2 regions of the Bacillus sp. FSL K6-3431 genome follow, and region 1 is predicted to be linked to the other one. Evidence: riboswitches for the same ligand, from Rfam matches in the RefSeq annotation. Region 1 holds a riboswitch; the other holds the start of a gene.
What was found. Region 1 has a riboswitch for S-adenosylmethionine ahead of MHB53_RS22815 (aliphatic sulfonate ABC transporter substrate-binding protein). Riboswitches for the same ligand answer to the same signal wherever they lie in the genome.
Positions count from the first base shown of each region.

Region 2: another riboswitch for S-adenosylmethionine. It lies ahead of MHB53_RS23510 (methionine ABC transporter ATP-binding protein); the one in region 1 lies ahead of MHB53_RS22815 (aliphatic sulfonate ABC transporter substrate-binding protein).

Region 1 covers NZ_JBBOCT010000001.1:4,815,326-4,819,561, forward strand. The annotation lists gene MHB53_RS22805 (IS256 family transposase) at 1-266, shown strand, start outside; gene MHB53_RS22810 (trans-sulfuration enzyme family protein) at 755-1,903, shown strand; SAM riboswitch class I at 2,012-2,124, shown strand; gene MHB53_RS22815 (aliphatic sulfonate ABC transporter substrate-binding protein) at 2,331-3,311, shown strand; gene MHB53_RS22820 (ABC transporter permease) at 3,397-4,236, shown strand, end outside.
Region 2 covers NZ_JBBOCT010000001.1:4,928,714-4,932,949, reverse strand. The annotation lists gene MHB53_RS23525 (DUF1128 domain-containing protein) at 1-8, shown strand, start outside; gene MHB53_RS23520 (MetQ/NlpA family ABC transporter substrate-binding protein) at 185-1,012, opposite strand; gene MHB53_RS23515 (methionine ABC transporter permease) at 1,033-1,698, opposite strand; gene MHB53_RS23510 (methionine ABC transporter ATP-binding protein) at 1,688-2,701, opposite strand; SAM riboswitch class I at 2,781-2,885, opposite strand; gene MHB53_RS23505 (carbon-nitrogen family hydrolase) at 2,935-3,717, opposite strand; gene MHB53_RS23500 (pyridoxal phosphate-dependent aminotransferase) at 3,826-4,236, shown strand, end outside.

The sequences.
Region 1 (4,236 bases):
ATAAATATGAAGAAGAAGCAAAGGTCCAGAAAGCAATTGAAATTTTAGAGGATGGCTTCGAAGATGCCATTCAATTTCTCAACCAGCCTTCTCGTTATCATCGTTATCTAGCGAGCACAAATTCACTTGAAAGGCTTAATCAGGAGGTTCGCAGGAGAGAAAGAGTCATACGTATCTTCCCGAATAATCAATCTGCATTTCGACTTATCGGTGCAATACTAATGGATTATGAAAACAGAGAACGAAGCGGAAAAAAGAGTTTATAAAATGACAATTTCATCAAGTGAAAAGGGGGTACCCCCTTTTCACTTGATGAAATAAAATAGCCAACTATAACTAAATATCATAAAGAAAACATTGTAAACTAAATTACACAATTGTCTGGACTTGACTAGTAAATCACGTGAGTGGCTCATAAAATAGCCGAGTGGCCAGTAAATCACGTGAGTGGCTCATAAAATAGCTGAGTGGCCAGTAATAGTCGATATTAACTAGTTATAGTTGTGCGAGTATGCTAGTAATTGTACTCGAACTATCAGTAAATTGCCCTACCGACGGTCAGTAAGATTGGATCACGCTAGGCAGTAATAGATTCATTCCGAATATATTTGCCTTAAGGGCTACATGAATCAGTATTATTAATCACAACCCAAAAGTTCTTGGAGTCTCTTTTTTTGACAACTCTTATAATTGTGAGTATAATCACAATTATTGAATTTCACATTTGCTACAAACATAGGAGTGACCCAATATAATGAGCGACGTTTCATTTGACACTATGGCAGTGCATCAATCACAAAAACAAAATAAAAACTTTACAGCGAAGGTTTCGCCTATTTATCAAACATCGTCATTTGCTTTCCAAAACCTCGACGAATTGGAAAGTTATTTTGAAGGAGAGACGCCATACTTGTATTCGAGATATGGAAATCCGAATACGGATGAACTCGGAGCAGCAGTAGCAACATTAGAAGGAGCAGAATCTGGTGTTGCTGCATCATCAGGTATGTCTGCGATTCTGGCTGGATTACTTGCGGTCGTTAAACACGGGGATCATATTATCGCATGTGAGGATTTGTACGGGGGTACGTATCATCTATTGTCCGAGGAATTAAAAAACTTTGGTGTAGACGTTACATTTGTCTCATTTTCTAATGAAGCTGAGGTATTGTCAGCGATCCGCCCTAATACTAAGTTACTTTATACGGAAAGTATTACAAATCCATTTTTAAGAGTAGAAAATATTACTACACTTGTAAAAATTGCTAAAGAATATCAATTGTGTTCGATGGTTGATAATACGTTTGCAACCCCATACTTGCTTCAGCCTTATAAAGCTGGAGTAGATCTCGTTGTTCATAGTGCAACAAAATATCTCGGTGGACATAGTGATGTGTCGGCTGGCGTGATTGTTGGAACAGAAGAACTTGTGAAAAAGGCGCGACAAAAAATTGTCAACTTAGGTGGAAATTTAAGTCCATTTGAAGCTTGGCTTACATGCAGAGGAGTAAAGACACTCGCTTTGCGTATGGAAAAACAATCAGCTAATGCACAATCTGTGGCAGACTTTCTTGAAAATAATGAAAATGTTAAAAAGGTATTTTATCCAAAAGCGGTTTCTAAATATGGAAACGGAGCTGTAGTAACTGTTGAATTGGCTAAACAATGTGATATTCGCTTGTTTTTCTCTACACTTGGCTGGATTAAAATTGTGCCTTCTTTAGGTGGAGTTGAGACAACTGTTTCTTATCCATTTGGTACTTCACATCGAAACTTACCTCGCGAGTCCCAAGAGAAGCTTGGAATAAATAAAAGTGTCGTTCGTATCTCAATTGGTATCGAAAATGAGCAAGATATTATTATTCAACTACAGCAGGCTATTGCTAAAGCAGTGAACAATTGAAATTGGATATATTGCATTAATTTTCTAAAAATCATTTGACAGCAACAAAACAATCGTTTATACTGCAATACATGGTCAACGAATAAGTATTTGACAATTAAATGTAATCTCTTATCGAGAGTGGCGGAGGGAATAGGCCCTGTGAAGCCCGGCAACCTGCAAACATTATTATGTTTGAGAAGGTGCTACATCCTACAGATCATTGATCTGGAAGATAAGAGGAGGAATCGTATATAACGCCCTCTTCTTAGGAAGGGGGCTTTTTTATGTTTATTTTAAAAAGGTACAAATGCTATATAAAAGGAAAAATGCAAATAGAAGGAACCACTAAACGCCATTTCCGGTGGCAAAGAGGTTCTTATCTATCATGTATAAAGTTAAACCAAGTAATATTATGTGATTAATTATATAAGTGGGGGGATTTCAAATGAAATCATGGACTATTAAAACATTATTAATCTTTACATTAGCGGTTGCGTTAGCAGCTTGCTCTGCAAATGCAAGTGAAGAGCCGGGTAAACCGAAAAAAATAATTCTAGATTATGCACATTATTCGCCAACAAGTCTTGTTTTAAAAGAAAAAGGCTTTGCTGAAAAGTTGTTCGAAGAGGAAGGGATTGAAGTCGAGTTTGTTTTAAGTCATGGAAGTAATAAAGCCCTTGAGTTCTTAAATTCCAAAAGTGTTGATTTTGGATCATCTGCTGGAGCAGCAGCACTAATGGCGAAAGCGAAAGGTTCTCCAATTGAATCTGTATATATTTATTCTAAACCTGAATGGACAGCGCTTGTTTCTACTGACAAAACAATTACAGCAGTTGAAGATTTAAAAGGGAAAAAAGTAGCGGCAACATTAGGAACAGATCCTTATATATTTTTATTAAGAGCGCTAGAAGATAGTGGTCTATCTGCAAAAGATGTGGAAATCGTCAATTTACAGCATGGAGATGGTGCAGCAGCACTTCTTGCAGGTGAGGTTGATGCCTGGGCAGGACTAGATCCACATATGGCTCGTGTAGAAAAGGAAGTCGGAGCTAATCTCTTCTTCAGAAATCCGGATTTTAACACATATGGCGTATTGAACGTTCGTGAAGATTTTGCGAAAAAGTATCCTGATTATGTGAAAAAAGTAATTGAAGTATATGAACAAGCGCGCTTATGGGCGATTGATAATCCAGAAGAAACGGCAGAAATTTTAGCAAAAGAAGCACAAATTGATTTAGATGTAGCAAAAATTCAGCTTGAGCGTAATGATTTTTCTACTTCGGCACCGGGAGATGATCAAAGGGATGTGATTCAAGCAGCTGGTGATGTGCTCAAATCGGAAGGTATCATTGAATCTAAAACAAATATTGAAAAAGTCGTAGATGACTTAATTAACTCAAGCTATTTCGATGCTGATAGAGAATAAATTTGTTTATAATTGATAGTTGATTTTAGGACATATGTCTTGCTCCAGCGCTTACGCATTTAATTTCAATAAGTAAAGGGCGGTAATGAAGATGAGTGAAAGAAGCGAAACAATTGGAGTTGCAGTGGGAAAGCCGAAGACGCGCTTGACTGAAAATTCTCTATGGAAAAATAATGAGAAATGGTTATTAGGAAGTATTATTCCTTTCGTTCTATTAATTTTTTGGGAGGCAGCAGCGAGAGTTGGACTAATTGAAGCTCATCTGTTACCAGCACCAACTAGGATCGTGCAAGAAATTTTCGAAATGGGCGCAGCAGGTACACTCTTCGGTCATGTTGGAACAACGGTGTTTAGAGTTGCGGCAGGTTTCTTACTCGGAACGATAGCTGCGGTCTTGTTTGGGTCAGCAGTAGGATATTTTACTGTATTGGAAAAACTAATGGATCCGCTTATACAGGCATTTCGGTCGATTCCATCACTTGCGTGGGTGCCCCTGTTTATCCTCTGGATGGGAATTGGTGAATCTTCAAAAGTGGTATTAATCGCTGTCGGTGTTTTTTTTCCAGTCTATTTGAATATTGTTTCTGGGATTCAAGGAGTAGATCGAAAACTAATTGAAGTTGGGAAAATTTATGGATTCACTTCAACTGAAACGTTGAGAAAAATTATTCTTCCAGCTTCCTTACCATCATTCCTAGTTGGCTTACGGAGTGGCATGGGGCTTGGCTGGATGTTCGTTGTTGCTGCAGAAATTATGGGCGCAAGTCAAGGACTTGGTTACTTACTCGTCGTAGGACAAAATACGTATTCACCTGAATTGATTATTGCAAGTATTTGCTTATTTGCAGTTATTGGTAAAATAACCGATTCATTGCTAAAAAAATTAGAAGAGAAATCACTTCGCTGGCAAGATAGCTTATCAAAT
Region 2 (4,236 bases), 110 kb from region 1:
GAAAATAAGCAAAGCGCAATTCCAATTCAATATTGGAATTATCATAACAGCCTCCGTTTCTGGGACATGTTTCTGATAATGCCTTTTCTTTTATACGTGCTACTTTTCATCAAAACTTCTAGATTAAAAAATGCCCACCTGTTCTCGATTAGTTTTTACTAATTCGGATAGGTGGGCGCTTTTTTTATCGAGATTCCATCCACTCAGGTTTCGTGAAACCTACAAATTCTTTATCAATTACATCTTCAAATCCTTTAGATTCTACTACTTCTTTCATATCTTTCGCAAACTGGGCATCCACATTTTTCGTGTCAATTACTACACGATTTCTGAAGACATCTTTCATATCTTCGATTGCAATACCTTCGTCAGTATTCATCTTCGCTGCAAACGCAAAGTTTCCTGGAACTGCTGCCATATCTGTGCTTTCTACCGCACGTGGAAGCTGACCTGCTTCAAGTGGCTGGAATTTAATATTTTTGACGTTGTCTTTTATATCTTTCTCGGAAATTGTTAAGTGGCTTACATCGTCCTTAAGAGTAATCAAACCTTCTTGTTCTAAAATCAATAACGCCCTTCCCATATTTGTTGGATCGTTTGGTAAGGCTAATGTTGCACCATCAGTAATCTCATCTAGAGAATTGAATTTATTTGAAAAAATGACCATTGGTGAGGTTGGCACGGTAATTACTTCTGAAAGCTCCAGCTTATTTTGTTCAGCAAATGTTTCCATGTACACTAAATTTTGAAATACATTAGCATCGATTTCACCGGTAGATAATGCGTTATTCGGCTGAATATAATCGCTGAATTCTACTACTTTTACTTTATAGCCTTTCTCTTCAAGACCTGGCTGGATTGCTTTCGTTACCATATCTGTAAATGGCCCTGCTGTCGCTCCAATGGTAATATTTTTCGTATCTTCTTTCGGCCCCGCATTATCTTTTCCGCCGCAAGCAGCAAGAACCCCGACTGCTAAAATAATCGTAAGTGCAATAAACCACTTTTTCATTTGTATATTCCCCCTGATGTTTATCTTTTATTTGCTAACTTGGCCCAACGATCTCCCGCAAATTGGATAATTTGAACCAAAATAACTAAAACAATTACAGTTGTGAACATGATGACTGTATCATAGCGGTAATACCCATAGCGAATAGCTAAATCACCGATTCCACCTCCGCCAAGCGTTCCAGCCATCGCTGAGTATGCAACTAAACTAATCGCTGTGAGCGTCGTACCTTGAATAATACCCGGCTTTGCTTCCGTAATGAGAACATCTTTGATGATCATCCACGGTGTTGCTCCTACAGAAATAGCAGCTTCTATCACGCCCTTATCTATTTCTCGAAGAGCTGTTTCTACAATTCTTGCAAAAAGCGGAATAGCTGCAACAGACAAAGAAACAGACGCAGCGGTAGGACCAATTACCCCGCCTGCAATTAGCTTTGTTAAAGGAATAAGTAAGACAAGCAAAATAATAAACGGAATAGACCTGATTAAATTCACGATAAAGCCTAAAATTGAATTAACAAGCTTTTTTTCTAGCAACATTCCTTGGTCGGTCATAAATAAAAGAATTCCTAAAGGTAGTCCAAAAATAACCGAGACAATAAGTGAAATTGCGACCATGTAAAGCGTTTCAAAGAAAGCTTTATTCAGGTCTGGTAACATTTCAATCATATGCTCAAGCACCATGTGTCACCACCTCTACATTTCCAATTCTTTCTTGTAAATATTGAATAGCATTCACAACTTCATTTTTCTCGCCAATCAATTCCATAATAAAAATCCCTAAAGGTTCTTCTTGGATATACTCAATGTTCCCATGCAAAAAGTTGCCTTTTACTTGGTGACGCTGTAGCATATCTGAAACAACTGTTTCCCCTGCTTTTGAACCTTTGAACTGAATTTTAACGACGGTGCCTGTACATTGCTTGAGCAATTTCTCAGGTATATCCAGTTGAAGAACATCACCAATAAATTGCCTAGTAAGTTCAGTTTCAGGAGTGGCAAAAATATCATATACTTGGCCTTGTTCGATAATTCGTCCATCTTGCATGACAGCCATCCGATCACAAATCTCTTTCACTACCGCCATTTCATGCGTAATTAGCACAATCGTTAAACCTAGTTCTTTGTTTATCTTTTTCAATAAAGCCAATATAGATTTTGTTGTACTTGGATCTAACGCTGAAGTTGCTTCGTCACATAATAATACAGAAGGATTATTCGCAAGTGCCCTAGCAATACCGACACGTTGCTTCTGTCCACCGCTTAATTGCGCTGGGTATACATCCTTCTTGTCAGCAAGACCTACCATTTCAAGCAATTCTTCTGCTCTCTTTTTTTGATCTACTTTTGGATATGTAGCAGCTTTTAAAGCGAAAGTGATGTTTTCAATTATGGTTTTAGAACTAATTAAATAAAAGTGCTGAAAAATCATCCCAATTTTTAATCGTGCTTTACGAAGGTCATTTGACGAAAGCTTTGTTAATTCCAAGCCATCAACCTTAACTAAGCCCGATGTTGGAGTCTCTAGTAAATTCATACAACGGATAAGGGAACTTTTTCCTGCACCTGAATAGCCAACGATCCCGAAAATTTCCCCTTTATCAACAGTTAATGAAACATTGTCAACGCCGGTGACCATTCCTTTGTTTGTTTGATACTGTTTCGTTAAATTGCTTATTGCTATCATGATTCCCACCTCTTTGCTACTTCAAAATAAATATGCCTCTTTCCATTGAAAGAGGCATCGAAAATTAATATTAAGTTTCGACTTATCTCTAAGAATGATATCATTCCTCAGGAATTAGCACCTTTTCCCATAGGTGGTTGCTGGACGTCATTGGGCCTGATCCCTCGGTCTCTCTTGATAAGTAGGAGATATTAAATTTATTATACTTATTATCTAGGAAGACAACTCCCTTGTCAATAATACTTTGGACGGCGGTCAGCAAAAACAGGAATTCGATTGCGGATTCCCTCTATTTCCTGTGGATTAATGTCGCCTATTACAAGCTCTTCCTCATTTCCACCCTCAGCAATTATTTCCCCCCACGGGTCAATAATCATCGAATGACCAGCGAATACATTATTCGGATCTTGCCCTGCTCGATTACAAGCAATGACATAACTTTGATTTTCGATCGCACGTGCCCTTAATAGTATTTGCCAATGGTCTAGTCTTGGTGCTGGCCATTCAGCTACTACGAACAAGACTTTCGCGCCTTCTAAAACTGGTTTACGTAACCATTCTGGAAACCGAATATCATAACATATAAAACCTGCTGCCTCTTCTCCTTCTAAAGTAAAGGTCGGTACGTCATCCCCTGCTTGTAAATGTAAATGTTCATCCATCAGCTGGAACAAGTGAAGCTTACTATATTCATGCACAAGTTGCCCTTCTTTATCAATGACATACATCGTATTTTTCACACCATTATCCGTTTGTTTAGCTACGGAACCTCCTACTATATGAAAGTTATGTTTCTTCGCTTGTTCTTGTAAAAATAAAATGACATCTTCTCCATCATCATGGGCAATTTCATCAAGACGCCCTAAATCATATCCAGTTGTCCATAATTCAGGCAATACAATAACGGTACATTTTTCCTTTGCTGCTTTCTCAAACCATTGTTCTGCAAGCTTAAAGTTTTTCTTTGGTTCTCCAAATGCTATGTCCATTTGGATACAGCCAATTTTCCAATTCATACATAATTCCCCCTTAAAGATTCTGTACTTTACAAACATTATATTTCGTTATAACATTTTAAGCTATAATTGAAAGAGAAATCCTATCATGATTATTGAGGTGCTACATTGAAAAAATTCGATACTTCAGATATTTTAAAACAATTACCAAAACAGTTTTTTGCATCACTCGTCCAAAAAGTGAATCGTACGATTGCTGATGGACATGATGTAATTAATCTTGGACAGGGCAATCCCGATTTACCTACTCCAAACCATATTGTAGATCGATTAAAATTAGCGGGCGACAAGCCAAGCAATCACCGATATCCCGCCTTTCGAGGTAAGCCTGAACTCAAACAGGCGGTGGCTCAATTTTATCAACGTGAATATGGCGTACATTTAGATTCCGAAACAGAAGTAGCTATCTTATTTGGTGGAAAGGCTGGACTCGTCGAATTACCGCAATGTCTTTTAAATCCTGGAGATACAATGCTTGTCCCTGATCCAGGCTATCCGGATTATTGGTCAGGTGCAGCA